DNA from 4 places in the Streptomyces kryoterrae genome. Region 1 is predicted to be linked to each of the others. Evidence: riboswitches for the same ligand, from Rfam matches in the RefSeq annotation. Region 1 holds a riboswitch; each other region holds the start of a gene.
The links. A riboswitch is a leader RNA that binds a small molecule or an ion and turns the genes downstream of it on or off. The one in region 1 is predicted to bind cyclic di-AMP.

Region 1 (7,121 bases):
GGGATGGGCGAGGCCACCGCGAGGATGGCTGCCGACGACCCCCGTACCAACATCCTCGCCGTCGACGTGCACACCCCGGGCCAGGGCAACCTGCTCAGCCTCGCCGACCAGCACGGACTGACCAACATCCGGGTCGCCAACGGTGACGCCGTCATCCTGCTCCGCGAGATGCTCACCCCCGGCTCCCTCGACGGCCTGCGCGTCTACTTCCCCGACCCCTGGCCCAAGAAGCGGCACCACAAGCGGCGGCTGATTCAGGCCGAGTTCCTTGATCTCGTCGCCGCTCGGCTGCGCCCCGGGGCGATCGTGCACTGCGCCACCGACTGGGAGCCGTACGCCGAACAGATGCTCGAGGTGCTGAGCACGCACCCGGAGTTCGAGAACACCCGGCCCGGGGGTGGTTACGCGCCACGTCCGGAGTTCCGGCCGCTGACCCGTTTCGAGGGCCAGGGACTTGAGAAGGGTCATGTCGTGAACGACCTGCTGTTCCGCCGCGTACAGCACCCATAGAGCACGAGCCGCAACGCTCGTAAAACACCCGCCGTTAGGGTCAATGCCGTGGCCACCTTTCCCCCGTACCCGACGCATCCCAGCGGCCCCACCGACGGTCCCGTCGGCGGGGCGCTGCGGCACGCTCACTGGTGGCAGCGGAACTGGGTGCGTTACGGCGCCCTCACCAGCCTGCTCGCGCTCTCCGGGCTCGTCATCCTCGCCCTGGTCCGTGAACAGACCGGCACCGAGGGGTTCCTGGTCGGGCTCGGGCTCGCCGTACTGCCCGTGCCGTTGCTCGTCGCCGCGTTCCGGTGGCTGGACCGGGTCGAGCCGGGGCCCTGGCGCAACCTGCTCTTCGCCTTCGCCTGGGGCGCCTGCGCGGCGGCCCTGATAGCGATCGTCGCCAACAGCTTCGCGACCAGATGGATAGCGACGGCCACCGCCGACCCGTCCGGCGCGGACACCCTCGGGGCCACGGTCATAGCGCCGGTCGTCGAGGAGTCCGCCAAGGCGGCCGCCGTACTGCTCATCTATCTCTTCCGGCGACGCGACTTCACCGGGATCGTCGACGGCGTCGTCATCGCCGGGGTCACCGCCACCGGGTTCGCCTTCACGGAGAACATCCTCTATCTCGGCACCGCCTTCGGCACCGACCAGCTCACCGGGGAAAGCGGTATCGCCTCGGTCACCGCGGCGACCTTCTTCGTGCGGATCGTCATGTCGCCGTTCGCACACCCCCTGTTCACGGTCCTCACCGGCATCGGTTTCGGGATCTCCGCGCTGTCGGGCGAGCGCCAGCACGTCCGCCAGGTCCTGCTCCCGCTGTCCGGGCTGCTGCTCGCGATGAGCATGCACGCCTTCTGGAACGGCTCGTCGACCTTCGGGGACTACGGGTTCTTCGCGGTGTACGCCGCGTTCATGGTCCCCGCGTTCGGGCTGCTGACCTGGCTGGTCATCTGGACCCGGCAGCGCGAACTGCGTACCGTGCGCGCCGAGCTGCCGGCGTACGCGATGGCCGGCTGGCTGTCCCCGGCCGAGCCGTACGCCCTCGGCTCGATGCGCGCCCGCCGTCTGGCCCGCGAGTACGCCCACCGCCACCTGGGCAGACCGGCGGCGCGCCAGGTGGCGCAGTACGAGGCGTACGCCACCTCACTCGCGTTCCTGCGCCACCGGGGGCGCCTCGGCCGGGCGGGCGCCGACTTCGTCGTCCGGGAGCAGGAGCTGCTGGGCGAGCTGTGGCAGCGCAGGGAGGTGGCCCGCCCGGCCCTGGACCACGCGGCCCACGCGATCGCACCGGCGCCGGCTCCCGTCCCGCCGGTCACCTGGCCGCCGTACGGCCGGCAGGGGTACGGGTACGGGTACGGGTACGGACCGACGACGCCGTACCCCTCGTACAGCCAGAACATCAGCCCCGGCCTCGGCCACATTCCGAGCCCCAGCCACAACCGGCCCGTCCACGACCCGTACCCGGCCTACAACCCGTACCGCTCCTAGCCTGCGGCCCTCAGGCGCCGCTCACGCCGAGGCCGCCGTGAGGCTCGCGATCTCCGCGTCCGTCAGTTCCAGTTCCGCGACCGCGAGCAGCGGCGGGAGCTGGTCCACCGTGCGGGCGGACGCGATCGGGGCGGCCACCGTCGGCCGGGCGGCGAGCCAGGCCAGGGCGACCGTGGCGACCTCCGCTCCCCGTGCCGCCGCGACGGCGTCCAGCGCGGCCAGGACCTTCCGGCCGCGCTCCGACTCCAGGTGCCGGACGGCGCCTCCCGCACGCGGGCTCTCGACGGCCGTACCGGCGCGGTACTTGCCCGTGAGGAAGCCGGAGGCCAGCGCGTAGTACGGGACGGCGGCGAGGCCCGTACGGGAGGCGATGTCGCGTCGCGGGCCCTCGTAGGTGTCGCGGGAGACCAGGTTGTAGTGGGGCTGGATGGCCACGTACTTGGCCAGGCCCTCGCGGTCGGAGAAGTCCAGGGAGTCCTGGAGCCGCTCGGGCGAGATGTTGGAGGCGGCGATGTACCGCACCTTGCCCGCGGTCACCAGTTCGTCGAGGGCGCCGATGATCTCCTCGACGGGCACCTCGGGCTGGTCGAAGTGCGTGAAGTAGAGGTCGATGTGGTCGGTGCCGAGGCGGCTCAGGGAGGCGTCGGCGGCGGCCTTGATGTTGGCGCCCGACAGGCCGGGGTAGTCGGGGTGCTGGCTGACCTTCGTGGCGACGACGATGTCCTCGCGGTTGCCACGCGCCTTCAGCCAGTTGCCGATGATGGTCTCGGACTCGCCGCCCTTGTTGCCGTCGATCCAGGCCGAGTAGGAGTCGGCGGTGTCGAGGAAGTTGCCGCCGGCCGCGGCGTACGCGTCGAGCACCTCGAAGGATTGCGTCTCGTCGGCGGTCCAGCCGAAGACGTTGCCGCCGAGGGCGAGCGGGAAGACCTCTAGGTCCGATGATCCGAGCTTGCGGAGTGCAGTCATGCTCATCGTCAACGCGCGCCACGGAGGACCTGATTCCGGCGGGTTCACGAAGTTCGTGTAAAAGCCGGACCGGCAGCCCCGAGGTCAGGACCGCCGGTACCGGAAGGGTGTCTCCTACGGGTTCAGGCCCATGCTCCGCAGCCACGCCATCGGGTCGATCCCGGCACTGTCCGAGCTGCTGGTGTGCACCTCCAGGTGGAGGTGGGCCCCGGTGACGTTGCCGGTGGCGCCGACGCGGCCGATGACGTCACCCGTGGCGACCTTCTGGCCGACGCTGACGTTGATCGACGACTGGTGGGCGAACCACAGCTCGGTGCCGTCGTCGAGGGTGAGGATGGTGCGGTAGCCGTAGGAGCCGCTCCAGCCCGCCTCGGTGATGGTGCCGCTGTGGATGGCCTTGATCGGCGTGCCGGTGGGCGAGGCGAAGTCGAGACCGGTGTGGTAGCCGGAGGACCACAGCGAGCCGGCCTGGCCGAACGTCGAGGTGATCGTGTACGACGAGGTCGGCAGCGTGTACTGCTTGGCGAGCTCGACGAGACGCGCGGCCTCCAGCTTCGCCCTGGCCGCTTCGGCCACCTTCTTCTTCTCGGCGGCGACCTTCGCGGCGGCCTCCCGCTTCACCTTGGCGGCCTCGGCGGCGGCCTTCTTCGCGGCGGTGTCCTGGGCGGCCTGCTGGACCTTGGCCTCGGCCTGGTCCTTCTGCTGCTCGGCCTGGAGGATGATGCGGGCGCGCAGGGCCTCGCCGGCGTCGCTGGTGCCCTGCTGGGTCTCCTCGGAGGTGACGCCGACGCTGCTGAGCGCGGTGGCGGAGCCCTTGGGCTCGTCGTCCGAGTCGTCGTGCGTGAAGGGCGAGCCGACCGAGGGCAGGTCGGGGATGGAGATGGAGACCGGCGGCTTGCCGGTCTGCGCGGTGGCCATGCCGGCCCCGCCGACAGCGGCTATGACGCCGACGCCGAGAACGGTGGAGCTGCGGGCGAGTCCTCCGCCGCGCTGCTTGCCGACGCGGTGCCGGCCGCGAACGGGTCGGGTGGAGTCCGCGGTGGGATTCCACTCCTCCCAGGGGCCCTCGTCGGTGCGCCGACCGCCGAGGCCGAAGGTCGGGATCTTGCCCGCCTCGGTCTCGCTGCTGCGCTGACTCGGCACGAACGGGGCCTCTGGGGCAGCCGGGTTTGACGCCACGTGGGCGTGCTCCTTTCCTTCCTTCTCGCCTACCGGGTTAGCTGACGGGTTCGGAGCAGGAAGGTCTCCTACGCGCGTATACCTGCCGTGTTGCCACGGAGGCGGACGAGCGATTCACCCCAAGGTGGTGGTTCCCCGGTTCCCTTGCGGGATTAGGCACGTGCGCACGGAGCCGACTCTTGTGTCGGCTGGGACTACCGCGCTGCGTTATCGAACGTTAATAGACCTGGCCACCTGATTCCAAGCTGTTCCCGTTGATCATTAATCCTTTTCCTGAGGACTTTCTGGGTCACCACCGGTGAAAATCGGGCGAGTTGACCATGACGCAAGTGACTCCTGAGTATTGACTGTGTGTCAGATCTTGCGCGGAGAGAGGCGGAGAGAGAGCGTTCGCTCACCTTCGGTGACAACCGATGAGAACCGGCCTCACGGCCGTCGTACGGCGAGCAGCGCCATGTCGTCCGTCGTCCCGCCACCCGAGTGCCGGCGCACCTCGTCCGCGAGGGTGGCGAGCAGGGTGGCCGGGGCGCGGAAGACGCGGCCCGTGAGGCGGTCGGCCGGGTCGAAGAAGGTGCCGTGCTCGTCGCGGGCCTCGGAGAGCCCGTCGGTGTGCAGGAGCAGCGTCGCGCCGCCGGGGAAGGGGGTCTCCTCGGTGCGGTCGGGCCAGGTGCCGAGGTCGCCCATGCCGAGCGGCAGCGCGGGCGCGGACGGGTCGAGGATGCGCAGGGTGCCGTCGGCGGCGAGGAGCAGGGGCGGGGGGTGGCCGCGGTTGAGGATGCGTACGATCCCGTCGCCGTGCGGGAGTTCGGCGAGGACGGCGGTGGTGAAACCCTCGGCGGCCTCCAGCCCGTCGCGCCGGGCGCCCTCGCGGGCGAGGGCCCGTTCCAGCCGCTGGGCGACGGCCTCCAGGGTCGCTTCCTGTTCGGCGGCCTCCCGGAACGCCCCGATGACGACGGCGACCGCCGCCACCGCCCCCATCCCCTTGCCCCGCACGTCCCCGAGGACGACCCGTACGCCGTACGTGGTGTCCTGCACGGCATACAGGTCGCCGCCGATGAAGGCGCCCTCGTGGGCGGCCTCGTACCGGGCCGCGATCTCGAACCCGCCGATGCGTGCCTCCGGTTCGGGCAGTACGGCGCGCTGCACGGCCTCGGCGATCTCGCGGGCCGAGGCGAGGCGCCGGTCGCCCCGGCGCACCATCCGGTTGATGACGGCGGCCAGGACGGCGACCGTGGCCACGGTGACCGTCTCGGTGATCGAGTCGGCGTCCGCGCTGAACCCGAAGCGGAGGTGGACGACGTACTCGGCGAAGAGTGCCGCGGCGCCGGTGACCACCGTGGTGCGCAGGGAGGAGAGCGGGGCGGCGATGAGCGGAGCGGCCGTGAAGAAGGGGATGGCGGTGAGGTGACGCGGGGTCGCGTAGTCGTAGACGATCCCGGTGAGGATCAGGAGTGCGGGCAGGACACGGACGAGGGTCCGCACCCGGGAGATGGCCTTTTCTTCCGGCTCGCCCGCTGCCGGGTCCAGGAAGTGCCCCGACCGTCCCACGCGTCTCGTCTCCCGCCGGCTCACCACGGCCTGTCCGTCCCGACCAGGTTTCCGGGGGCGGGTGCGGCGGGCGAGCCAGGTGGACCGACCGGGCTAAGAAACGACTCGGGGAAACGCCCCGAGGAAACGACTCAGGGCCGGAAACCAGTTTCCTGGTTTCCGGCCCTGGGCCTTTAGTAGCGGGGACAGGATTTGAACCTGCGACCTCTGGGTTATGAGCCCAGCGAGCTACCGAGCTGCTCCACCCCGCGCCGTTGAATGCAACTATACGCCATCCGCGGGACGCCGATCACCACGTTTGATCGTCAGCCCGCGAGGTGGGCGTTGGGAGCCTTGGCGCGCTCCTCGCACTCGGGGAGTACGACGACCTCGACGCCCTCCTGCGCGAGCAGCCCGTTCCCGTCCGCCGCCACCACGAAGGTGTCCGGCTCACGCCAGGCGGTCACCACCCGGCGGACGCCCGCGTCGAGGATCAGCCGGGCGCACGGTGCCGGGCGGGACGCGCGCCGGGCGCAGGGTTCGAGGCTGCTGTAGACGGTGGCCGTCTGGAGCCGGGGGTCGGCCGGGTCGAGCTTGGCGAGCGCCGCCTCCTCCGCGTGCACGACGGGGTCGCCGCCCTCCCGTGAGTAGCCGCGCGCCAGTTCCGTACCGTCGGCGGCCACCACCACCGCCCCGACACTGAACGCCGTGCTCGACGCCGGACACCGCTCCGCCAGTTCGCACGCCAGTGCCAGCCAGCGCCGGTCGGCGGCGGAGGCGAGCGGGCCTGCGCCGGGGGCGGTGGGCTCGTAGGTCATGAGGACGACGTCCTCGATACGTCGGGTCTCCGTGAGCCGGAGCCGGCCGCCCTGGTAGGCGCCGGGGCCGAAGAGGCGGGGGGCGTCGGGGTCGCCGACGAAGAGGGGCGCGAGGACGAGCTGGAGTTCGTCGGCGAGGCCCTGCCGGAGGAGCTGGGTATGGACGGTGCCGCCGCCCTCGACCATGAGGCGCCTTACGCCCCGTACGTCGTGCAGGTGTTCGAGCAGGGCCCGCCAGTCGAGGGCGCCCGGGCCCAGGGAGACGATGTCCACGCCGGCACCGAGGTCCGCCCGCCGGGCCTGCTCGGCGCCCTTGTCCGTCGTGTACACGAGCTTCTCGCCGCCGGTGTGCCAGAAGTTGGCGGCCGGGTCCAGCTCGCCCGATCCGCTCACCGTCACCTTGAGCGGGTACTCGGGCTTTCCGGCCGCCAGCCGCGCGGCCCGCCGCTCGGGAGAGTTGACCAGCAGCCGCGGGTTGTCGGCGCGGATGGTGCCGGCACCGATGAGGATCGCGTCACTGGACGCCCGTACCTCGTCGACCCGGTCGAAGTCGGCGGGACCGGAGAGGAGCAGCCGCTCGGGGCCGGTGTCGTCCAGGTAGCCGTCGAGGGAGACGGCGGCGGACAACAGGACGTGAGGGAGGGG
Region 2 (7,121 bases), 2.3 Mb from region 1:
GGGCCCGGGACGTGCCGCATCAGGGTGTCGAGGTCGGCGGCCGGGTAGCGGATGAGGTGACGGGCCGCCGAGATGACCTCGCCGAGGTTGTGCGGCGGCATGTTCGTGGCCATACCCACGGCAATGCCCGACGCGCCGTTCACCAGCAGGTTCGGGAAGGCGGCGGGCAGCGCCACCGGTTCCTGCTCCTGGCCGTCGTAGTTGGGGGCGAAGTCGACGGTGTCCTCTTCGATCGACTCCGTCATCAGGGACGTCGCGTCGGCCATGCGGGCCTCGGTGTACCGCATGGCGGCCGGCGGGTCGTCGTTGCCCAGCGAACCGAAGTTGCCGTGGCCGTCGACCAGCGGCACGCGCATGGAGAACGGCTGGGCGAGACGCACCAGGGCGTCGTAGATCGACGCGTCGCCGTGCGGGTGCAGCTTACCCATGACCTCGCCGACGACACGGGCGCACTTCACATAGCCGCGGTCGGGGCGCAGGCCCATCTCGTTCATCTGGTAGACGATGCGACGGTGTACGGGTTTGAGGCCGTCGCGGGCATCGGGCAGGGCTCGGGAGTAGATGACCGAGTACGCGTACTCGAGGAAGGAGCCCTGCATCTCGTCGACGACGTCGATGTCGAGGATCCGCTCCTCGAAGTCATCGGGCGGCGGGGTCTTCGTGGTGCGGCGGGCCATCGCTGCCGGCTCCTTCTGATTCCTGGTCGTTCGCCTACGGGGGGCTTGTGTCGGTGTCGAGAGCCCGATCGTGCTCAGCCCTGCGGGCCTCCGCGCGCTCGCCCTCTCGACACCGACGCGCCCCTGCGGCTCACTCTTGCTGAGACATGAACGGGATCTGACGCGGACCATTGTGGACTGTCGCACTGACAACGCGGACCAAGGCCCGTGCCTGCGGCGGTGTTGGGCGACGGCCGCTGTTGCTGAAACGTACCGCCTGGCACCCGAGGAATCTCGCTGTCGGCGTACGTCCGCCGGGAACTTCGCCAGCACTCCACACGCTTGCATACAGTGGCAGGACCGGCAGGAAAACAGCGGTTGCAACAACCGCATCCGCGATCGAAGGGACGTACATGCCCATGGGTCACACGGCCACAGCCGAGGCAGGCTCCGGCGGCCTGACAGCGACCGAGCACCGCCTCGCCAACGGGCTGCGCGTGGTGCTCTCCGAGGACCACCTGACCCCGGTCGCAGCGGTGTGCCTCTGGTACGACGTCGGGTCGCGCCACGAGGTCAAGGGCCGTACCGGCCTGGCTCACCTCTTCGAGCACCTGATGTTCCAGGGTTCGGGCCAGGTGAAGGGCAACGGCCACTTCGAACTGGTCCAGGGCGCGGGCGGCTCGCTCAACGGCACCACCAGTTTCGAGCGCACCAACTACTTCGAGACCATGCCCACCCACCAACTGGAGCTCGCCCTCTGGCTGGAGGCCGACCGCATGGGCTCGCTGCTCGCGGCCCTCGACGACGAGTCCATGGAGAACCAGCGGGACGTCGTCAAGAACGAGCGCCGACAGCGCTACGACAACGTCCCCTACGGGACGGCGTTCGAGAAGCTGACCGCCCTCGCCTACCCGGAGGGCCACCCCTACCACCACACGCCGATCGGCTCGATGGCCGACCTCGACGCGGCGACGCTCGAGGACGCCCGCGCGTTCTTCCGCACGTACTACGCGCCCAACAACGCCGTCCTGTCGGTCGTCGGGGACATCGACCCCGCCCAGACGCTGGCCTGGGTCGAGAAGTACTTCGGATCCGTCGCCGGGCACGACGGCAAGCCCGCGCCGCGCTCCGGCGCCCTCCCCGACGTCATCGGTGAGGAACTGCGCGAGGTCGTCGTCGAGGAGGTCCCCGCGCGCGCGTTGATGGCCGCCTACCGGCTCCCGGAGGACGGCACGCGTGCGTGCGACGCGGCCGACCTGGCGCTCACCGTCCTCGGCGGCGGCGAGTCCTCCCGCCTCTACAACCGGCTCGTACGGCGGGACCGTACGGCGGTCGCGGCCGGGTTCGGCCTGCTGCGGCTGGCCGGAGCGCCCTCCCTGGGGTGGCTGGACGTGAAGACCTCGGCGGACGTCGAGGTGCCGGTCATCGAGGCCGCCGTCGACGAGGAGCTCGCCCGGTTCGCCGCGGAGGGCCCCACGGCCGAGGAAATGGAGCGCGCCCAGGCCCAGTTGGAGCGCGAGTGGCTGGACCGGCTCGGTACGGTCTCGGGCCGCGCCGACGAACTGTGCCGTTTCGCGGTGCTGTTCGGCGACCCGCAGCTCGCCCTGACCGCCGTGCAGCGCGTGCTCGACGTGACGGCCGAGGAGGTCCAGCAGGCCGCCAAGGACCGGCTGCGCCCCGACAACCGCGCGGTGCTCGTCTACGAACCCCTGACCGCCGACACCGCCACCGACACCGCCACCGACACCGACGAGGAGGCGGCCAAGTGACCGAGCTCGCCACGATGGAGTTCCACCCCCAGCCCCAGGCGGGCGAGGCCAGGCCCTGGGCGTTCCCGGCACCCGGGCGCGGCACGCTCGGCAACGGACTGACCGTCCTGCGCTGCCACCGCCCGGGCCAGCAGGTCGTCGCCGTCGAGGTACTCGTCGACGCCCCCCTGGAGGCCGAGCCGGCCGGTCTCGACGGAGTGGCCACGATCATGGCCCGGGCCTTCTCCGAAGGCACCGACAAGCACTCCGCCGAGGAGTTCGCCGCCGAGCTGGAGCGCTGCGGCGCCACCCTCGACGCACACGCCGACCACCCGTGCGTGCGCCTCAGTCTCGAAGTCCCCGTGTCGCGGCTCCCCAAGGCGCTCGGTCTGCTGGCCGACGCCCTCAGGGCGCCCGCGTTCTCGGACAGCGAGATCGAGCGGCTGGTGCGCAACCGGCTCGACGAGATCCCGCACGAGACGGCCAACCCGGCCCGTCGTTCCGCCAAGCAGCTGTACAAGGAGCTGTTCCCGGCGGACTCGCGGATGTCCCGTCCGCGCCAGGGCACCGAGGAGACGGTCGCGAAGATCGACGCGGCTGCCGTACGCGCCTTCTACGAGAGGCACGTCCGGCCCGCCACGGCCACCGCCGTGGTCGTCGGCGACCTCACCGGCATCGACCTGGACGCGCTGCTCGGTGACACCCTGGGGGCCTGGACGGGCTCGTCGGCCGAGCCGCGGCCCGTGCCGCCGGTGACCGCCGACGACACCGGCCGGGTCGTCATCGTGGACCGCCCCGGTGCCGTGCAGACCCAACTGCTCATCGGCCGCATCGGCGCCGACCGGCACGACCGTGTCTGGGCCGCCCAGGTCCTCGGCACGTACTGCCTCGGAGGCACCCTCACCTCCCGTCTGGACCGTGTCCTGCGCGAGGAGAAGGGCTACACCTACGGTGTACGGGCGTTCGGCCAGGTCCTGCGCTCGGCCCCGGACGGCACGGGTGCCGCGCTGCTCGCCATCAGCGGCTCCTTCGACACCCCGAACACCGGTCCTGCTCTGGAGGACCTCTGGAAGGTGCTGCGCACCCTCGCGGCCGAGGGGCTCACCGACGCCGAACGCGATGTCGCGGTGCAGAACCTGGTCGGCGTCGCCCCGCTCAAGTACGAGACCGCGGCGGCCGTGGCGAGCACGCTGGCCGACCAGGTCGAGCAGCACCTGCCCGACGACTACCAGGCGACGCTGTACCGGCAGCTCGCCGCGACCGGCACCGTGGAGGCCACCGCGGCAGCCGTGAACGCCTTCCCGGTGGACCGTCTGGTGACAGTCCTCGTCGGTGACGCGGCGACGATCGAGGAGCCCGTCCGGGCCCTCGGCATCGGTGAAGTGACCGTCGTCCCCGCCGAGTAGCGGCATCGGCGTAACGAAAGGGGCCCCGGTGACGAAAGCGTCACCGGGGCTCCTTTGTCCATGTTGATGCGCAAGTTGTCCGTATTGAGGGAGAGGTGGACTGTCTGCACTGTGGCATGCGCTACAAATCCCGTGATCGGTTTGTTGATTGAAAGACGTCCCGCTTAGCGTCTGTCCGGCTGTCCGTCATGCACCGCGCCGCACCCGCGGCACCGGACAGTCATCGCCGAGTCCCCGTACGGCGCGAGCCAGGGGAGCCGGGGACCCACCATGTGCAGTCCCTGGGGTGAATCGGATGCCCGCGCGTGCAGCGAGGGTGTCCGTAGGAGACCTTCCTGCTCCGAACCCGTCAGCTAACCCGGTAGGCGAGAAGGAAGGAAAGGACCCACCACCACATGGCGTTCACCCGCGCCACCGGGAAGCACCGTCGTCCCAGCCGCCCCAGTCTTGTCACCCGTACGACCGTCCGCGCGGCCGGCGTCGCGGCCCTCGCGACCGCCGGCGTCGTCGGCTCCCTGGCCGCTCCGGCGCTCGCCGCGGAGTCCGCCGTCGAGCAGACCGGTCTCACCCCGGTGATCTCCATCGGCGAGTCGCTCGCCGTCCAGATCGACGCGCAGGCCGCCGCCCAGGAGCAGGCCGCCGAGAAGGCCGCCGCCGAGGAGCGGGCCGTGGCCGCCGCGCAGAAGGAGGCGGAGGAGCGGGTCAAGGAGGCGCGCGAGGCGAAGGCCCGTGCCGCCCGTGCGGCCGAGCGCAAGCGCCTCACCAGCTATGTCGCCCCGATCGCCGGCTCGTACATCTCCACGGGTTACAAGACGGGCGGCGCCCTCTGGTCCTCCGGCAGCCACACCGGCGTCGACTTCCATGCCGCGTCCGGCACCACCGTCCAAGCGGTGGGCTCCGGCACCGTCGTCGAGGCCGGCTGGGGTGGGTCCTACGGCAACAACATTGTGATCAAGATGATTGATGGTACATACACTCAGTACGGCCATCTGTCGTCCATCAATGTCTCCGTCGGTCAGACGGTCACCCCGGGCCAGCAGATAGGCCTCTCCGGGGCCACCGGCAACGTCACCGGTGCGCACCTCCACTTCGAGGCGCGCACGACCCCGGAGTACGGCTCGGACATCAACCCCGTCGCCTACCTCCGCTCGCACGGCGTGAACGTCTGACGACCCTGCGCACCACTTGTCGTGGCCCCGGCTCCCCGAGCCGGGGCTTTCGGCGTTTCGGAGGGCGGTGTGTCCAAAAAATATCCACGGATTCCGGCCTGCCGTCGGAAATTCCGGTTCTCTGCAATAGAGTCACTGAACACACGTCAATCGTCGACGTTTCACGGGGATTAAAGCGGAGGTCGGACATGCGTATTCCGGCGCACTCGGTATGCACGGCGATCCGGGACGACATCGTCGCCGGTGTCTACGAGCGCGGCAGCCGGCTCACCGAGGAACTGCTCGCGCGCCGGTACGGCGTCTCACGCGTCCCCGTCCGCGAGGCCCTGCGCACCCTGGAGGCCGAGGGCTTCGTGGTGACCCGACGGCACGCGGGCGCGTGCGTCGCGGAACCCACCGAGCAGGAGGCCTCCGACCTGCTGGAGATGCGCATGCTCCTGGAGCCGCTGGGGGCCTCCCGGGCCGCCCAGCGGCGCACCGAGGCCCACCTCAAGGTGCTGCGGGGCCTGGTGAGGCTCGGTCAGGAGCGGGCCAGGAGGGGGAACAGCGAGGATCTGCGCTCCCTCGGGGGCTGGTTCCACGAGACGCTCGCCCAGGCCTCCGGGAGTCACGCCCTGACCTCGACGCTCACCCAGCTCCGGCACAAGATCGCCTGGATGTACGCGGTGGAGGCGCCGGCCAGCCCTGTCGAGTCATGGGCGGAACACGGGGCGATCGTGGACGCCGTGGCGCGCGGTGACAGCGAGCGGGCGCGGGCGATCACGGCGCTGCACACCGAGCGTGCGACCGGTGCGCACCGGCTTCGATTTCCGGGCGCCGGGGACCGGCCGGATCGTGTGAGGACTTCGCAACATCCCGTAAACATGACGGGCCTGCGTCATTAACACGGGCGCCGTATACAAAGAGGGTTGAATTCGCGGGAGATTATTTCTGCTGCCTGCGACCGGGAATTATGAAGGGCCCGCCCGATATTCGGGCGGGCCCTTCACCGTGTACTGATGATGCTTATGCGGTGGCGTCCGCCGCCACCGTCAATTGAGGACTCCGGCGGACTTTTCAGACCGTCTCGGGAAGTTCCTCGAGTCCCTCGGCCACCAGTTTCGCCAGGCGGTCGAGCGCGGCGTCGGCGCCCTCTGCCTCGGAGGCGAGGACGATCTCCTCGCCGCCCTGGGCGCCCAGGCCGAGAACCGCCAGCATGGAGGCCGCGTTGACGGGGTTGCCGTCGGCCTTGGCGATCGTCATGGGGACGCCGGCGGCCGTGGCCGCACGGACGAAGATGGAGGCGGGGCGGGCGTGGAGGCCCTCCGCCCAGCCGACGTTGACGCGGCGCTCAGCCATGTGATGCTGCCCTTCACTGTCTCAGGGTTGTCTAGACCATTGTTCCATAGCGTGAAGCGTGCCGGGCGGCGGGCCGCAACCCGTCCCGGAACCGCGTTCGAACCCCGGCCTGGGCCCGACTTCGGTCCCCCACAGACTGCCTCGCGACGTTGTCGGACGCGAGCCGTACTCTGGGGCGCATGCAGAACTCGGCGGACCGGCACGAGTACCCCGCCCACTGGGAGGCGGACGTCGTGCTGCGCGACGGCGGCACCGCCCGTGTCCGGCCCATCACGGCGGACGACGCCGACCGGCTGGTCAGCTTCTACGAACAGGTTTCGGACGAGTCGAAGTACTACCGCTTCTTCGCGCCCTATCCGCGCCTGTCCGCAAAGGACGTCCACCGCTTCACCCACCACGACTTCGTGGACCGGGTGGGGCTCGCGGCCACGGTCGGCGGCGAGTTCATCGCCACCGTACGCTACGACCGAATCGACGCCGAGGGACTGCCCGCGTCCGGTCCCGCCAGTGAGGCCGAGGTCGCCTTCCTGGTGCAGGACGCGCACCAGGGACGGGGCGTCGCCTCCGCCCTCCTCGAACACATCGCGGCTGTCGCCCGTGAGCGCGACATCCGGCGCTTCGCCGCCGAGGTGCTGCCGGCCAACAGCAAGATGATCAAGGTGTTCACGGACGCCGGGTACACCCAGAAGCGCAGCTTCGAGGACGGCGTCGTACGCCTGGAGTTCGACCTGGAGCCCACCGACCGCTCACTCGCCGTCCAGCGCGCGCGGGAGCAGCGGGCCGAGGCGCGCTCCGTACGGCGGC
Region 3 (7,121 bases), 740 kb from region 1:
GAACTCGTCCCGGTTCTCCGCGTCCCGGGAGGCGGACGTCGCGACGAAGCGGAGCCGCTCGGCGCCGTGCTCCTTGATGACCGCGGCGTACTCCCGGCAGGCCGCGAAGGTCCGCTCCAGCGCCTCGGGGGCCAGCCGCCCCGTACGGTCGACGCCCTGCCCGAGGCGGACGATGGTCATCCGCCGGTCCAGGTCGACGAGTTCGCCCGTGTCCGGGTCGGCGTCGGCGACGAGGAGGCGGATCGAGTTCGTACCGCAGTCGATGGCGGCGACGCGGGTCACTTGCCGCCCTCCCCGGGCTCCACCGGCTTGAACGCGAAGTAGCCGGACTCGCTCTCGTGAACCTCCCAGCCGTCCCCCTCCGGAGGCCTCGAGCGCATGACGCAGGGCCCCTTCGCCCACCACTCCGGCAGCATCGCGATCGCCTCGTCGCCCAGCGGGTTCACCCCGGGGCCCGCGGCCAGCGAATGGCCCACGAGGACGTGCAGGCACTTCACGCGGTCCGGCATGCCGCCCGCGCTCGGGAAGCCCTCCAGGACCTCGATGGCGTCACGGCGGGCGATGTAGTCCTCGTGCGCGGCCCGGTACGCGGCGGCCAGCTCCGGATCCGTCGCCAGACGTTCCGTCATCTCCTTCATCACGCCGTTCGCCTCCAGCGTGCCGATCGCCGAGGCGGCGCGCGGGCACGTCAGGTAGTACGTCGTGGGGAAGGGCGTGCCGTCCGGCAGCCGTGGAGCCGTCTCCACGACGTCCGGGTGACCGCAGGGACAGCGGTGCGCGATGGCGCGCAGCCCGCGCGGCGGGCGGCCCAGCTGCTGCTGGAAGGCCTCGACGTCCGCGTCGGTCGGCTCGGTGCGCGGAGTGGGAGGCGGGGGCGTGTCCATACCTGTCTTCTCTGTTCCGTTCAATTCACTGGTCGGCGGCGTCGGCCTTGTCCACGCCGTCCCAGACGTTCGCGTACCAGGGGCGGTCGGCCGCGCCGAGGTCGGCGCGCGACTGCTTCGCCGCGTCCGGGTCGATCACGATGAACCCGGTCTCACCCGGCAGCACATAGTGCAGCCGCTGCCGGATCTGCTGCTCCGCGTACGCGTCGTCCTGCCAGCGTGCCTTCAGGTCGCGGAGTTGCTCGACCCGCCGGCTGGTCCGGTCGCGTTCGCGTTCCGTGGCGGCGATCTCGGCGCGCTGGGAGACGTACTGCCTTATCGGGTAGGCGAGGGCCACGATCAGCGTGCAGAGGACCAGGACGAGCAGGGCCGCCCGGCCGGTCAGCCGGGAGCGGCGGGCCTGGCGCTTGGTCTGGGACCGGTAGACACGGGCCGCCGTCTGCTCGCCGAGCAGCTTGATCCTGGTCGCGGTGGAGAACCGGTCCCGGTTGGTCACTGATGCTCACCTCGCAGCTCTAGGCCGGTCACGCTCGCGCACCTGATCTTCGCGGCCGGGGGTCCGGGAGGTCGTCCCCCGGGAAGGCACAGCACAGTACGGCCCATGTTCCCCGCCTCCCGTTCACACGCGCGTACGTCCCCGCACACGGTACGGGACCGGGTACGGGGACGTACGTGCGACTGGCTATGCCTTGACCCGGGTTGGGTCGGCCGTTGTTCTCAGCCGGTGTTCTGAGTCGCTGTTCTCAGCCCTTGAAGCGGGGGAAGGCCGAGCGACCGGCGTACACCGCCGCGTCGTCGAGGATCTCCTCGATGCGCAGCAGCTGGTTGTACTTGGCGACGCGGTCCGAGCGGGCCGGGGCGCCGGTCTTGATCTGGCCGCAGTTCACGGCGACGGCGAGGTCGGCGATGGTGACGTCCTCGGTCTCGCCGGAGCGGTGGGACATCATGCACTTGAAGCCGTTGCGCTGGGCCATCTCGACGGCGTCCAGGGTCTCGGTCAGCGAGCCGATCTGGTTCACCTTGACGAGCAGGGCGTTGGCCGAACCCTCCTCGATACCACGGGCGAGGCGCTCCGGGTTGGTGACGAAGAGGTCGTCGCCGACGATCTGGACCCTGTCGCCCAGCTTGGCGGTGATGGTCTTCCAGCCGGCCCAGTCGTCCTCGTACAGCGGGTCCTCGATGGAGATGAGCGGGTACGCGGAGACGAGCTCCTCGTAGTACTCGGTCATCTCGGCGGCCGTGCGCGACTTGCCCTCGAACTCGTACTTGCCGTCCTTGTAGAACTCGGACGCGGCGACGTCGAGCGCGAGACCGATCTGCTCGCCGGGGACGTAACCGGCCTGCTTGATGGCCTCGATGATGAGGTCGAGCGCGGCGCGGTTGGACTCCAGGTTCGGGGCGAAGCCGCCCTCGTCGCCGAGGCCGGTGGACAGGCCCTTGGTCTTCAGCACCTTCTTGAGGGTGTGGTAGATCTCCGCGCCCCAGCGCAGCGCCTCGGAGAAGGACTCCGCGCCGATCGGGGCGATCATGAACTCCTGGATGTCGACGTTGGAGTCCGCGTGGGATCCGCCGTTGAGGATGTTCATCATCGGAACGGGCAGCAGGTGCGCGTTCGGGCCGCCGAGGTAGCGGAAGAGGGGGAGGTCGCTGGCCTCCGACGCGGCGTGGGCGACGGCGAGGGAGACGCCGAGGATGGCGTTGGCGCCGAGGGAGCCCTTGTTGTCGGTGGCGTCCAGGTCGAACATCGCCTGGTCGATCAGGCGCTGCTCGGTGGCGTCGTAGCCGACGAGCTCCGGGCCGATCTGCTCGATGACGGCGAGGACGGCCTTCTCGACACCCTTGCCGAGGTAGCGGTTGGGGTCACCGTCGCGCAGCTCGACGGCCTCGAAGGCTCCGGTGGAGGCGCCGGACGGGACGGCGGCACGGCCGGTGCTGCCGTCATCGAGGCCGACCTCGACCTCGACGGTGGGGTTGCCTCGCGAGTCGAGGATTTCCCGGGCTACGACGACGTCGATGGACGGCACGAGCATCTCCTTCTTGCTGGGATGTGACGCGGGTACGCGGGGCTGCTGGGCCTCGTGAGTACGAGGCGGCGGCGGCTCCGCGATGATGAGCCTAACCGGCTCCGGGGGATCGGCCAGCCTTCCGGCCACCCCATGGACGGAACATGAACGGAACCGAGGGTAAACATTGTTCCCCCGGGGAACAAAAAGCCCCGCTCCGGTGCGTACGGGGGAAGACGCACCGAAGCGGGGAGCCCGTGGGGGACGGGGGTGGCCCTCACGAGGCCTTCACTGTGGAAGGCGCGGATGTGAGGGCCCTGTGGTTCACCTGCGAGCCGGCCGGGATCTGGGGGAGATTCCGGCCCGCAGGTGACCGGGGTCAGCTGCCGTACAACCGAGATACGGCCGCGTCAGCTGAGGTGCAGCTGCTGGCCCGGGAAGATGAAGTCGGCGTCGTCGATGATGTCCTTGTTCAGCTGGAAGAGCTTCTGCCAGCCGCCCTTGACGTCGTGCGCCTCGGCGATCGCGCTCAGGCTGTCGCCCTTGACGACCTTGTACTCGCCGTCACCCTTCTCGACCTTCTTGCCGGTCGGGGTGGTGACGGTCTTCTTGGCAGCCGGCCGCTCCTGCGAACGGGAGGCCTGCTGGTTGTCGGTGGAGCGGGTGGAGGTCTCGCCGGAGCCGCTGGAGTTGTTCGAGCTGCTGGAGTTGCCGGACGAGTTGTTGTCACTCGTGCTCGTACCCGTGCCGCTGCTCGCGCCGCCGCCGTAGGAGGCGCTGGACAGGCCCGTGCCGCAGACCGGCCAGGCGCCCTTGCCCTGGCCCGCGAGGACCTTCTCGGCGATGGTTATCTGCTGGGACTTGGAGGCCTGGTCGGCCGTGGAGGCGTACGCCGAGCCGCCGTACGCGGCCCAGGTCGAGGCGGAGAACTGCAGGCCGCCGTAGTAGCCGTTGCCGGTGTTGATGGACCAGTTGCCGCCGGACTCGCACTGGGCGACGGTGTCCCACTCGGCGGAGGTGGCGGCGGAGGCGGAGCCGGCCGCCAGGAGCGGAGCGGCGACGGCGGCACCGGTCACGCCCGCGATGGCGACGACGCGGGTGGCCTTGGACGGACGGCGGTGCTTGCCCTTACCGGTAAACAGCATGCGTGTATCCCCTCACCGACGCCTGCGAGGTGAGCTGTCGGGTTCGGGCCGGTTGAGTTGCCCGGCCGTACGTCCCTTGCGGGCGTCGTACGGCTTCACCCCAAGCCGCTCCGGACAACTGCCCGGTGCGGCACTTACCTTGGGTCCCCCGCTCCTGCCTACGGCGCTTGACAGCGACGACTGTTCCCGTACGGCCGTTGGCAGGATTCGGCGTTGCGACCGGCGGGGCCCACTGTGGCGGGCGATGACGACCGTAAACAGCTGATCCTCTGAAATACAAAGACGATCAGGGCTTCTGAGACCTTTGTCTCACCGCGTCAATAGCGGACATTCAGCCTGAAAGCAGGACGTGAACTCCGGTCAGTTTTGCCCGGGTTCGCTACCTACCGCAAGGGTCTGACCGGGGAGGATGAGACCCGAGTCCGCGTCAAGGAAGGACTCGGTCCCGGTGGAGGTTCCGGACTGCCCGCCCGCAAGATCAAGGGAGTCGGTGACGCCCCAGAGGACGCCCCCGACACTGTCGGCGTACGAGCCCTCGGCCTCACCCCGATGACGTCCGGTACCGACGGCGGTTTCGGTGCCGACTTCGGCGCCCCGATTTTCCGCACTCTGACCGGAGTTGCCCTGCTCTTCACCCTCTGGGGCACCTATGGGCGAACTGTCGCTTTCCTCACCGTCACCCGCACCGGGCGACGAGTAGGACGGGGCCGGCGAGGTGACCGACCCGGCGGAGTCGCCGGAGCCGACAGGGCCGGTGGTCGCTCCGACGGACGCCGCGGGGGACGGAGACGAGCCGGAGGTCCTGGTCGAGGCCGAGGAGCCGGTCGAGGGGGACACCGAGGGCGTGGGCGACGCCGAAGTCGAGGAGGAGGGCGAGGAGTCCGAGCCCGAGGTCAAGCCGAGGCCCGAACCCGAGGTGTCGCCCTCGGCCGCGCCGGTGTCACCCCCGGCGACGCCCGTGTCGACATCGGCCGAGCCGGTGTCCTTGCCGAGCCCGGACAACAGCGCACAGGCCTCCCAGGCGCCCGCCCCCTGGTCGGCGAGTATCTTCTCGCCGACGGCGATCTGCTGCGAACGGCTGGCCTGGTCGGCGCTCGCGGCGTACGCGAGCCCGCCGTACTTCTCCCAGTCCGCCTGGGTCAACTGGAGCCCGCCGTAGAACCCGTTGCCGCCGTCGGCGCTCCAGGAGCCGCCGCTCTCGCACTCCGCGACCCTGTCCCAGGTGGTACCGCTTGCCGCGCTGGCGCCGGACGCGGCGAGCAGGGGGATGGCGATGGCGGAGCCTGTCACGCCGGCCGCTACCAGCAGAGCCGGGGCCTGACGGGGGCGACGGTGACGACCGTTCCCGGAGAGCATGCGGTGCCTTTCACGAGACAACTGGGGGCAGTGCAACCGGCGCCGCAAGACACCAAGGCATCGCACTGGTGCACGAACGTATCTACAGACGAACGCTTGTCACAAGTTAATGCCGCGCAGATCACGTGAAGATCACTTTGTTGAGGGAGTGTCACCTTCTCGCGATCCTCTACGACACCACTGGCGACGCCTGCCCGGCCCCATGAACCGGCGTGAACTCGACGGGCAGGGTACGCAGTCCACGCATGATGAGCCCGCCCCGCCATCTCAACTCGGCGGGTTCCGCACCGAGTTGCAGGTCGGGGAGACGGGTGAGGAGGGTGGCCAGCGCGCTGCGGCCCTCCAGACGGGCGAGCGGGGCGCCGAGGCAGTAGTGGATGCCGTGGCCGTATCCGAGGTGCTGGTTGTCCCGGCGGCCGAGGTCGAGGGTGTCGGGGTCGGCGAACCGCGCCGGGTCCCGGTCGGCGGCGGCGAGGACGACGAGGACGGGATCGCCGGCCGCGATGTCCTGCCCGCCGATGCTGAGCGACCGGGTGGCGAAGCGCCAGGTGGCCAGCTCGACGGGGCCGTCGTAGCGGAGGAGTTCCTCGATGCCGGTTTCGAGGAGGGAGGAGTCCTCGACGGCGAGGGAGGCCTGGAGGCGGGCGCGCTGCTCGGGGTGGGTGAGCAGGGAGTGGACGCCATTGCCGATCAAATTCACGGTGGTTTCAAAACCAGCGAATAGTAGGATGAAAGCCATGGCGGCGGCCTCGTTCTCGGTGAGGTGCTCGCCCTCGTCGGAGGCGCGGATGAGCCCGGAGATGAGGTCCTCACCGGGTTCGGCCACGTCGGTCAGCGCCTCGCGCTTGCGGTGGATCAGCTCGGCGAGATAGCCCCGCATCTTCTTCACGGATCGGGCGACCCCGCCCCGGGGCCCTCCGCCGTGCCGGATCATCATCCCGGCCCAGTCCCGGAAGTCGTCCTGGTCCTCGCGGGGTACGCCCAGCAGGTCGCAGATCGCGTAGATGGGCAGCGGGAACGCGAACTCGTGGATGAGATCGGCGGAGCCGCTCGCCGCGAACTGGTCGATCAGGTGATCGGTGAGTTCCTGGACGCGGGGCGCGAACTCGGCGACGCGGCGAGGCGTGAACGCCTTGGCGACGAGCCGCCGCAGCCTGGTGTGGTCCGGCGGATCGATATTGAGCAGATGGGTCATCAGCTCGGCCTTGCGCTCACCGGGGATACCGGTCTTGCCCTTGGCGTGCGCGGGCTCGTCGTGATGCTCGGGGTTCTTGGAGAGCCGGGGGTCGGCGAGGGCCTGCTTGGCGTCGACATATCGGGTGACGAGCCAGGCCTCGACGCCACTGGGCAACCTGGTCCGGTGCACGGGCGCGTGCTCACGGAGCCAGGCGTAGGCGGGGTAGGGGTCCGTCGCGAACTCCCAGGTGAAGAGTTCGGGGGCGGGGGCCGGGGGCGTGGCGGGGGGCTGGTTGGTCACCCGGTGACGGTATCGGGAGGGCGGAGGACTTCAGCGGGGCCCTGGTCGGCATTGAGGCGGCCACACGCCCGGCACACCCCCACGGCTCGGCGCGGGCCCCGGGACATCGGGGACACCGGTACCACGCTGAGCGCCGGGCCCGGCCCTGCACACCGTCACTCCTCCGCAGCCGTCCCGGCGCCCACCCCTTCCCGCACCCGCACCGCATCCCGGTAGGCCCGCGCGGCGACCCGCAGTGCCGCCTCCGGGTCCACGC
Region 4 (7,121 bases), 3.9 Mb from region 1:
CGTATCCCGCGGCTGGCCGGCGCTCACCTTCTACGGCAGACCGGACGAGGCCCCGCTCATCTGACCCCCACACCCGCGGACTGGACCGTAAACCCCGTGGCGCGGCGTGCTCCCCGGGGTTTTCGCTGTCAGCGAGCACCTCACGGAGTCCTCGCGCCAGACTCTGTACGTCCTGTACATTTTTTACGGAAGCCACCGAGGAGGCGCGCGCCATGAAGGACAGCGACGACCCGTCAGCCCGTTACGTGCTGCCCGAGTTCACCGAACGCACCAGCGCCGGGAGCCGGACACTGGACCCGTACTCGAAGCTCCTGGAGGAACGGATCGTCTTTCTCGGGACGCCGGTCGACGACACCTCGGCGAACGACGTGATGGCCCAGTTCATGCATCTCGAATATCTGGCGCCCGACCGGGACATCTCGCTCTACATCAACTCCCCTGGGGGCTCGTTCAGCGCGATGACGGCGATCTACGACACGATGCAGTTCGTCACCTGCGAGGTGGAGACGATCTGCCTGGGGCAGGCGGCCTCCGCTGCGGCCGTGCTGCTGGCCGCGGGCACGCCGGGCAAGCGCAGCGCGCTGCCGGGGGCTCGGGTGCTGATCCACCAGCCCTCGCTGTCCGAGCCGATCCATGGACAGGCCAGCGATCTCGCGATTCAGGCCCGGGAGTTGGGCCGGGTCCGTAACCTGCTGGAGGAACTGCTCGTACGGCACACCGGACAGAGCCCGGAACAGGTCGCCGCGGACATCGAGCGGGACAAGATTTTCGATGCCCAAGCCGCCCTGGAATACGGCCTGGTGGACCGGATCGTGCCCAGCCGCAAGTCCTCGCCCCCCGCCCCCGGCACGAGGTGAGCCGCCGATGCTTCCGCCCGAACTGCCTCCGCTGCCCGCACTGACGCGCGCGGAGGGCGAGTTGATCGACCGTTACCTCGAAGTGGCCGATCTGCTCGGCCGCATCAACCCGGCCTACCACGGCGACACGTACCGCGGCCTGCGGGCCGCGCAGGCGCTGGTCGTTAAGGCGGTGGCGTTGCGGGACGCGCTGGAGTTGATGCATCAGCGGGGCGAGGCCGAGGTGCACGCCCCTACGCTGGCGCGTGCGCTGCGTGTCCTCGACGGGGAGCGCCGCACGGCGCGTGTCACCGTTCCGCGTGAGCCCGCCAGTTGACCCACCCGGTCGACGGAGCCGCGCCGGGCGAGCCGAAGCGTCTCGGCGCCCGACCGTCCGGAACGGGGCGGGAAGTGACTGCACAGCATCCCCCGTTTGGAGTAGTCGCGGCTCCCTCGATCAACCCGTTCGGCTTGCGCGACGGGCGTAGTTCGTAACCGAAACGAGACCGCTCAAGCGCTGGTCCGAGGGTGCGCGCCCCCTTCGAAAGTCGTCCGGGGGTACGGGTGTCCACCCGAATGGGCCAGCGGTGAGTAACGCCACAAAGCCCCGATTCCATTGGGATTTTCCTACTTCCATGAGCCAAGATCCCTTCCTGACGACAAGCCCCCGCCACAAGAGGCGGGGCGATCCGGGCGGACGCCGAGTCCTGCCGCCGCCCGGATGACCGGTCGACAGATGTGCACCGGCAGGAGTGGAGGACCCAGGCACGACGGGTCGCCGGAACGGTCACGCCATGACCGGGCCGAGCAGCCCTTGGGGTGAAGCCGCGTCAGCGGCCGGGCAACTTCGCCAGCCCGAATCCGACAGGTCATCCTTCACAGGCGGCTGACGAAGGGTTACGCATGTCTGCGCTCAATCGTGTCCCGTCGCTGATGACCCGTGCCGGTACGGCCTCGGCTCTCACCCTCGCCGCCGTCGGCGGCACCCTGGTGATCCCCGGCATCGCAACCGAAGCCGCGGCGATCGCACCGTCGACGAAGGCACTTCAGATCGCGGCCTCCAAGAAGGGCTCGCCGTACAAGTACGGCGCCGCGGGACCGAAGAGGTTCGACTGCTCCGGTCTCACGCAGTATTCGTTCAAGAAGGCGGGCAAGTCCCTGCCTCGTACGGCGGCGGCTCAGTACAACAAGACCAAGCACATAGCCGCCAAGAGCCGTCGGGGCGGAGACCTGGTCTTCTTCCACTCGGGCTCGAACGTCTACCACGTGGGCATCTACGCCGGAAAGGGAAAGATCTGGCACTCCCCGAAGACCGGGGAAGTCGTGAAGCTCCAGAAGATCTGGACGAAGAGCGTCTGGTACGGCCGGGTCAGCTGACCTCCCCGGGGCGGGACGGCGGCCGTAGCCAAGCCGCCGTCCCGGCCCGGGACCCGTCTCACAGCGGCAGAAGCGACAGCAGTGGCTCCAGCAGGAGCAGCGCGCAAGGGTCTGTCCGGCGGATCAGGCGTCGAGACGGTCACCGGCACCACGATGACGGGCCAAGGGCCTGTCCGGCGGATCATGCCGCAGACACGGGGTGTCACACGCCGGTCTGCCGCGTCGTCGTCGGTTGCCGACGCTCCGCGTCGACGCCCGTCAGCCGCCTTGCAGCCCGGCGCCAGGAGCGCCACCGCCGGAAACCCCATCGGGGCCAGCGCCACGATGATCAGCGCGAGCACGAGCAACAGCGTCCGGGTCAGCGCGGGACCGTCCGCCGGCACGAACTGCGGCAGCAGACTCAGGAACGTGATGGGCGCCTCCGGATTGAGCGCGCTGGTGACGAAGCCCTGCCGCCACGAACGCATGGCGGTCCGCGCCTGGTCGGCCACCGCCGCCCCGGGCTCTCGGAGCGACCACAGCGTCCGCGCCCCGAGGCACAACACGTAAGCCCGGCCAAGGAGTTGCAGCGCGGAAGAGCGCGGGCACCGCCGTGAGTACGGCGGCCACACCGGCGACGGCCAGCGCGGTGCGCGGAAGCAGCCCGCCGGTGATCCCCAAGGCGTACGCGACCCCGGCCTGCCGGGAGAGGACCGGTCCTGCTTCCTGACCGGGGAGACTGGGCCGGCGGCGGCTCGCCGAACTGAACCGGGCCAGGAGCGTCTGGGAGCGGCACTCCGATGGGCGGAACTGAGAGTGCCCGCTTTCCGTGAGCGGATCGATCTCGGACTCTCTTGGCCGAACGACTTCAAGGAGTCGGCCTGGCCCAGTAACGCCCGTCTGGGCCTACTCCGGGCGGCGGCGACCACCGGCGGGTGCTGAGATCCCCGGAGGGAGACGGCTGAGCCCGGGCGCTGGTCGAAGGCCCGGCCGGCGCCGGGCGGCGAAAGGGTTGGTGTGCGGTGCCGACGGAACCGGGTAACGTCTTTGTCATGTTCTTCCAGGCGCCGATCTACGAGTGAGAGCGTGATGGGCCCCTGCTGACGTCCTTCGATGTCGCCGCCCGTCCCCCACCGATGAATCCGTAGATCTCTTCACATCAAAACCGGGAGAACCCGTGACCGTGAGCAAGAACATCAACAACCCCGTGGGCATGGGCGGTGGCAAGCGCAAGAAGCTGTCCCGCGCCGAACGGCAGAACAACGGTCCGCACCGCAACCTCGACCGCCAGGGTGCGGCCGACCAGAAGGCGGAGCTGGTGCGCAAGATGCGCGAGAAGACAGGCGCAGCCGAGGGCGCCGGGCAGACGGGCGACGACACCGCACAGAGCTGACGTACCGCCGCCGCAGGGCGGCACCGCACGAGGCAGGGCCCGGACCGCGACGCGCGGTCCGGGCCCTGCTGCCGTACCGGCTGCCGCCGGTCGCGCTCAGCTCTGGGCCGACCCACCCGCCTCTCGGCAGACCACCCGGGGTAGCCGCAGTTTCGGCGGCCCCGTCGCCGCCACCACCCCGAACCGCATGGACCTCGACGCCACCGCGACACCCCCCGCACCGACCGGGCCTTCCGCGACTTCCTCGCCGCACTCGGGCATCTGTCCAACGGCGACCGCTCAACCGCCTGCCGCACCCGGGAACGCGTCGGCAGCAGCACGACCAGCACCGACACGGCGTCGGGTACGTGGTGCCGCGAGCGGTCAGACCAGATCAGCCTTTTTTGGCCGGAGGCTCCCGGCAACCCCCTCACTCACACTTCGCCGGCAACGCTCAGGGTTCGATGACACGGGGCCACGGGGCCACGGGGCACGGGCACGGGTCAGCACATCCGCAGCTTGTCCCGCCTGCCGAGAAGCTCGAACTCACCAGCCCTGCTGCGGGGCGCGTTCGGCCGCGCGCACGGCAGCGGCAGCCTGGCACAGGGGCGAACCGTTACGGCTCCTGCTGGCCGAGCGCCGTCACCGGGGGCCTGGCCGGGACCGTCCACGGGAGTTCGATCGACACCGTCTTGCCGCCCTCGCGGGTGGGGTGGACGCGCAGTCTGCCGCCCGACTCCGCGGTCAGCCAGCGGATGATGACCATCCCTCGGCCGTTGTCCTGCTGCACGGCGGCGGGCAGGCGTTTGGGAAAGCGCGGGTGACTGTCGGTCACTCCGATGCGCAGGTGTTCGTCACGGTCGAGGGCGACGTCCACCGTGAAGGTGGGTGACAACCCGAAGGTGTGCTGTACGGCGTTGGTGGCGAGTTCCGAGACGATCAGACGGATGCTGTCGGCGGCTTCGGTGTCACCCGACAAGCCCCATTCCGCCAGCACGTTGGTCACATACGCGCGGGCGGCGGAGACCGAGGCGGGATCGCTCGGCAGAGTGACGGATGCTTCCAGGTGGTCTGCCATGGCGACGTCGTCCCTTTCCCACAGGACCGCGGCCCGACACGGAGCGGCTGGTTCGAGTACGGTCCCGGACTGGTGCTTCGCGCCAGACTGCCATTCCCGCGCCGGTCACGGGGTGCGATCCACCAAGATATGCATATATCTGTCGCTCGAAGCGGTGAACTCTGCGACCCCAGAGCGTATTTCGGCGGCTCATTAGGAGTAAGGAGTGGCCCATGCAGTACGGTCCCGCGGTGCGCCGCCGAAAACTGGGTGCCGAACTGCGCGCGTTGCGCGCCAGCGCCGGTCTCACGAGCGGTGAGGCGGCCCGTCTGGTGGGCTGGCACCAGTCGAAGGTGAGCCGGATCGAGACAGGCGCGAGCGGGGTGAAACCGGCGGACGTCCGGTTACTCCTGGACGCCTACGAGGTCCCGGACGGCGAGTCGCGCGAGCTGCTGCTCGTGCTGGCGGGCGGCGAGGACGGCGGTCAGCACGGCTGGTGGCACGCCTACCGTGGCGTACTGCCGCCCACCTACCGGGATTTCATCAGCCTGGAGTCGCAGGCCAGCACGATGCGCACGCTGGAGACCTCGGTGGTACCGGGGCTGCTGCAGACCCCGGAGTACGCCCGCGCGATGACCCGGGCCGCCGTGGACAGCCTGGAGGAGACACGGCTCGACGCCCTGGTCGAGGTGCGGCTGGCCCGGCAGGACGTGCTGCGTTCGGATCCGCCGCTGGCGCTGAGCGCGGTCCTCGACGAGGCGGTGCTGCGCCGTGAAGTGGGCGGACCAGAGGTGATGACGCGTCAGCTGGGGCGCCTCATGGAAGCGGCCCTGCTGCCCCAAGTGCAACTCCAGATCCTGCCGTTCGCCGCAGGGGCGTACATCGGCATCACCGGCCCTTTCGTTATCTTCTCCTTTCCGAGCACTTCTGACTTGGATGTGGTTGTTCTCGACCAGATGATGAGTAGCCTCTACCTCGAACGGAAAGAAGACCTCCAGGCCTACAGCGAGGCCTTCAACACCCTTCAGATCCACGCCCTTTCGCCCGGGGATTCGTTGGATTTCATCGCCGGTCTGAATCACGGCGTGTAAGGAGGCACCAATGTCCGCACTGCCTCGGAACGTACCGTCCGTCGTCGAACCGCCCGGTGTGCAATGGCTGCGCAGCAGCTACAGCACCGGCGCGAACAACTGTGTGGAGACGGCCCGTCCGGACACCGGAGTCCGGGCCGGACTGCTCGTACGCGACTCCAAGAACGCGGCGGGGCCCTCCCTGCTCTTCTCCCCCGAGAGCTGGGAGGGGTTCCTCACCGCGCTCCGGTGATCGCCCTACGACGCACGGCCGCGGTCCGCCGACTCATGGTCGCGTGTCACTGATCACCCGCACCACGGATCTACGGTCGGTTCTCGCCGATCACCCGTACCGCCCGCGCGATCTGTTCCTCGGTCAGGTCCGCGCGGGCGGTCAGCCGCAGCCGGGACACTCCGTCGGGCACGGACGGCGGGCGGAAGCAGCCCACGCCCACTCCCGCGGCCCGGCAGCCGGCCGCCCACCGCACGGCCCCCTCCGGTGACGGCGCGCGCACGGAGACGACGGCCGCGTCCGGCCGTACCGCCGAAAGCCCCTGAGCCGTCAGCCGGGTGTGCAGATCACGTGCCACCGCACGCGCCCGTGCGGCCCGTTCGGGCTCGCGGCGCAGCAGGGTGAGGGCCGCGAGGGCCGCGCCCGCCGCCGCGGGGGCGAGGCCGGTGTCGAAGATGAACGTGCGGGCCGCGTTGACGAGGTGCTCGATCACCGGGGCGGGTCCCAGCACCGCACCCCCCTGGCTGCCGAGCGACTTGGACAGCGTGACGGTCACGACGACGTCCGGCGCGCCCGCCAGCCCGGCCTCGTACGCCGACCCCTGCCCGCCCTCGCCCAGAACCCCCAGCCCGTGCGCGTCGTCGACCACCATCCCGGCATCGAACTCCCGGCAGACAGCGGCGAGTTCACCCAGCGGTGCCGCGTCCCCGTCGACCGAGAAGACCGCGTCGGACACAGCCACGGCGGGCCCGGTGTGCGTGCCGAGGGCCTTGCGGACGGCGTCCGGGTCTGCGTGCCCGACGACCTGGGTCGTGCCCCGGGCCAGGCGGCAGCCGTCGATCAGCGAGGCGTGGTTGCCCGCGTCCGAGACGACGAGGGAACCGTGCGGTGCGAGCGCGGTGACCGCGGCGAGGTTGGCCGCGTAGCCGGAGGAGAAGACGAGAGCCGCCTCGAACCCGCAGAAGCCGGCCAGTTCGCGTTCGAGTTCCGCGTGCAGTTCGGTACTGCCGGTGACGAGCCGCGAGCCGGTGGCCCCGCCACCCCAGCGCCGGGCGGCCCGGGCCGCGCCCTCGGTGACCTCGGGGTGGCGGGCCAGGCCCAGATAGTCGTTGCTGGCGAGGTCGAGGAGCGGGGAGTCGGCGGGGCGCGGGCGCAGGGTCCGTACGAGTCCGGCGCGCCGGCGCGCCTCGGCCTGCTC

Region 2: another riboswitch for cyclic di-AMP. It lies ahead of ACW4TU_RS10615 (M23 family metallopeptidase); the one in region 1 lies ahead of ACW4TU_RS20990 (M23 family metallopeptidase).
Region 3: another riboswitch for cyclic di-AMP. It lies ahead of ACW4TU_RS17490 (transglycosylase family protein); the one in region 1 lies ahead of ACW4TU_RS20990 (M23 family metallopeptidase).
Region 4: another riboswitch for cyclic di-AMP. It lies ahead of ACW4TU_RS39155 (C40 family peptidase); the one in region 1 lies ahead of ACW4TU_RS20990 (M23 family metallopeptidase).

What each region holds. Positions count from the first base shown of each region.
Region 1 is NZ_CM133358.1:4,855,736-4,862,856, forward strand. It holds gene trmB (tRNA (guanosine(46)-N7)-methyltransferase TrmB) at 1-510, shown strand, start outside; gene ACW4TU_RS20980 (PrsW family intramembrane metalloprotease) at 559-1,986, shown strand; gene ACW4TU_RS20985 (aldo/keto reductase) at 2,008-2,952, opposite strand; gene ACW4TU_RS20990 (M23 family metallopeptidase) at 3,067-4,131, opposite strand; cyclic di-AMP (ydaO/yuaA leader) riboswitch at 4,143-4,300, opposite strand; gene ACW4TU_RS20995 (PP2C family protein-serine/threonine phosphatase) at 4,558-5,679, opposite strand; tRNA gene ACW4TU_RS21000 (tRNA-Met) at 5,857-5,930, opposite strand; gene ACW4TU_RS21005 (dihydrofolate reductase family protein) at 5,985-7,121, opposite strand, start outside.
Region 2 is NZ_CM133358.1:2,535,161-2,542,281, reverse strand. It holds gene ACW4TU_RS10630 (DNA gyrase/topoisomerase IV subunit A) at 1-677, opposite strand, end outside; gene ACW4TU_RS10625 (M16 family metallopeptidase) at 1,076-2,425, shown strand; gene ACW4TU_RS10620 (M16 family metallopeptidase) at 2,422-3,810, shown strand; cyclic di-AMP (ydaO/yuaA leader) riboswitch at 4,025-4,192, shown strand; gene ACW4TU_RS10615 (M23 family metallopeptidase) at 4,206-4,979, shown strand; gene ACW4TU_RS10610 (GntR family transcriptional regulator) at 5,168-5,863, shown strand; gene ACW4TU_RS10605 (HPr family phosphocarrier protein) at 6,036-6,317, opposite strand; gene ACW4TU_RS10600 (bifunctional acetate--CoA ligase family protein/GNAT family N-acetyltransferase) at 6,497-7,121, shown strand, end outside.
Region 3 is NZ_CM133358.1:4,114,610-4,121,730, forward strand. It holds gene ACW4TU_RS17470 (Ppx/GppA phosphatase family protein) at 1-282, opposite strand, end outside; gene ACW4TU_RS17475 (DUF501 domain-containing protein) at 279-884, opposite strand; gene ACW4TU_RS17480 (FtsB family cell division protein) at 910-1,380, opposite strand; gene eno (phosphopyruvate hydratase) at 1,628-2,908, opposite strand; gene ACW4TU_RS17490 (transglycosylase family protein) at 3,298-4,032, opposite strand; cyclic di-AMP (ydaO/yuaA leader) riboswitch at 4,037-4,208, opposite strand; gene ACW4TU_RS17495 (transglycosylase family protein) at 4,393-5,388, opposite strand; gene ACW4TU_RS17500 (cytochrome P450 family protein) at 5,558-6,865, opposite strand; gene ACW4TU_RS17505 (nucleoside triphosphate pyrophosphohydrolase) at 7,021-7,121, opposite strand, start outside.
Region 4 is NZ_CM133358.1:8,791,096-8,798,216, reverse strand. It holds gene ACW4TU_RS39170 (hypothetical protein) at 1-64, shown strand, start outside; gene ACW4TU_RS39165 (ATP-dependent Clp protease proteolytic subunit) at 213-857, shown strand; gene ACW4TU_RS39160 (hypothetical protein) at 865-1,173, shown strand; cyclic di-AMP (ydaO/yuaA leader) riboswitch at 1,557-1,736, shown strand; gene ACW4TU_RS39155 (C40 family peptidase) at 1,740-2,213, shown strand; gene ACW4TU_RS39150 (DUF6243 family protein) at 3,370-3,585, shown strand; gene ACW4TU_RS39145 (ATP-binding protein) at 4,181-4,642, opposite strand; gene ACW4TU_RS39140 (helix-turn-helix domain-containing protein) at 4,855-5,712, shown strand; gene ACW4TU_RS39135 (DUF397 domain-containing protein) at 5,723-5,944, shown strand; gene ACW4TU_RS39130 (8-amino-7-oxononanoate synthase) at 6,015-7,121, opposite strand, start outside.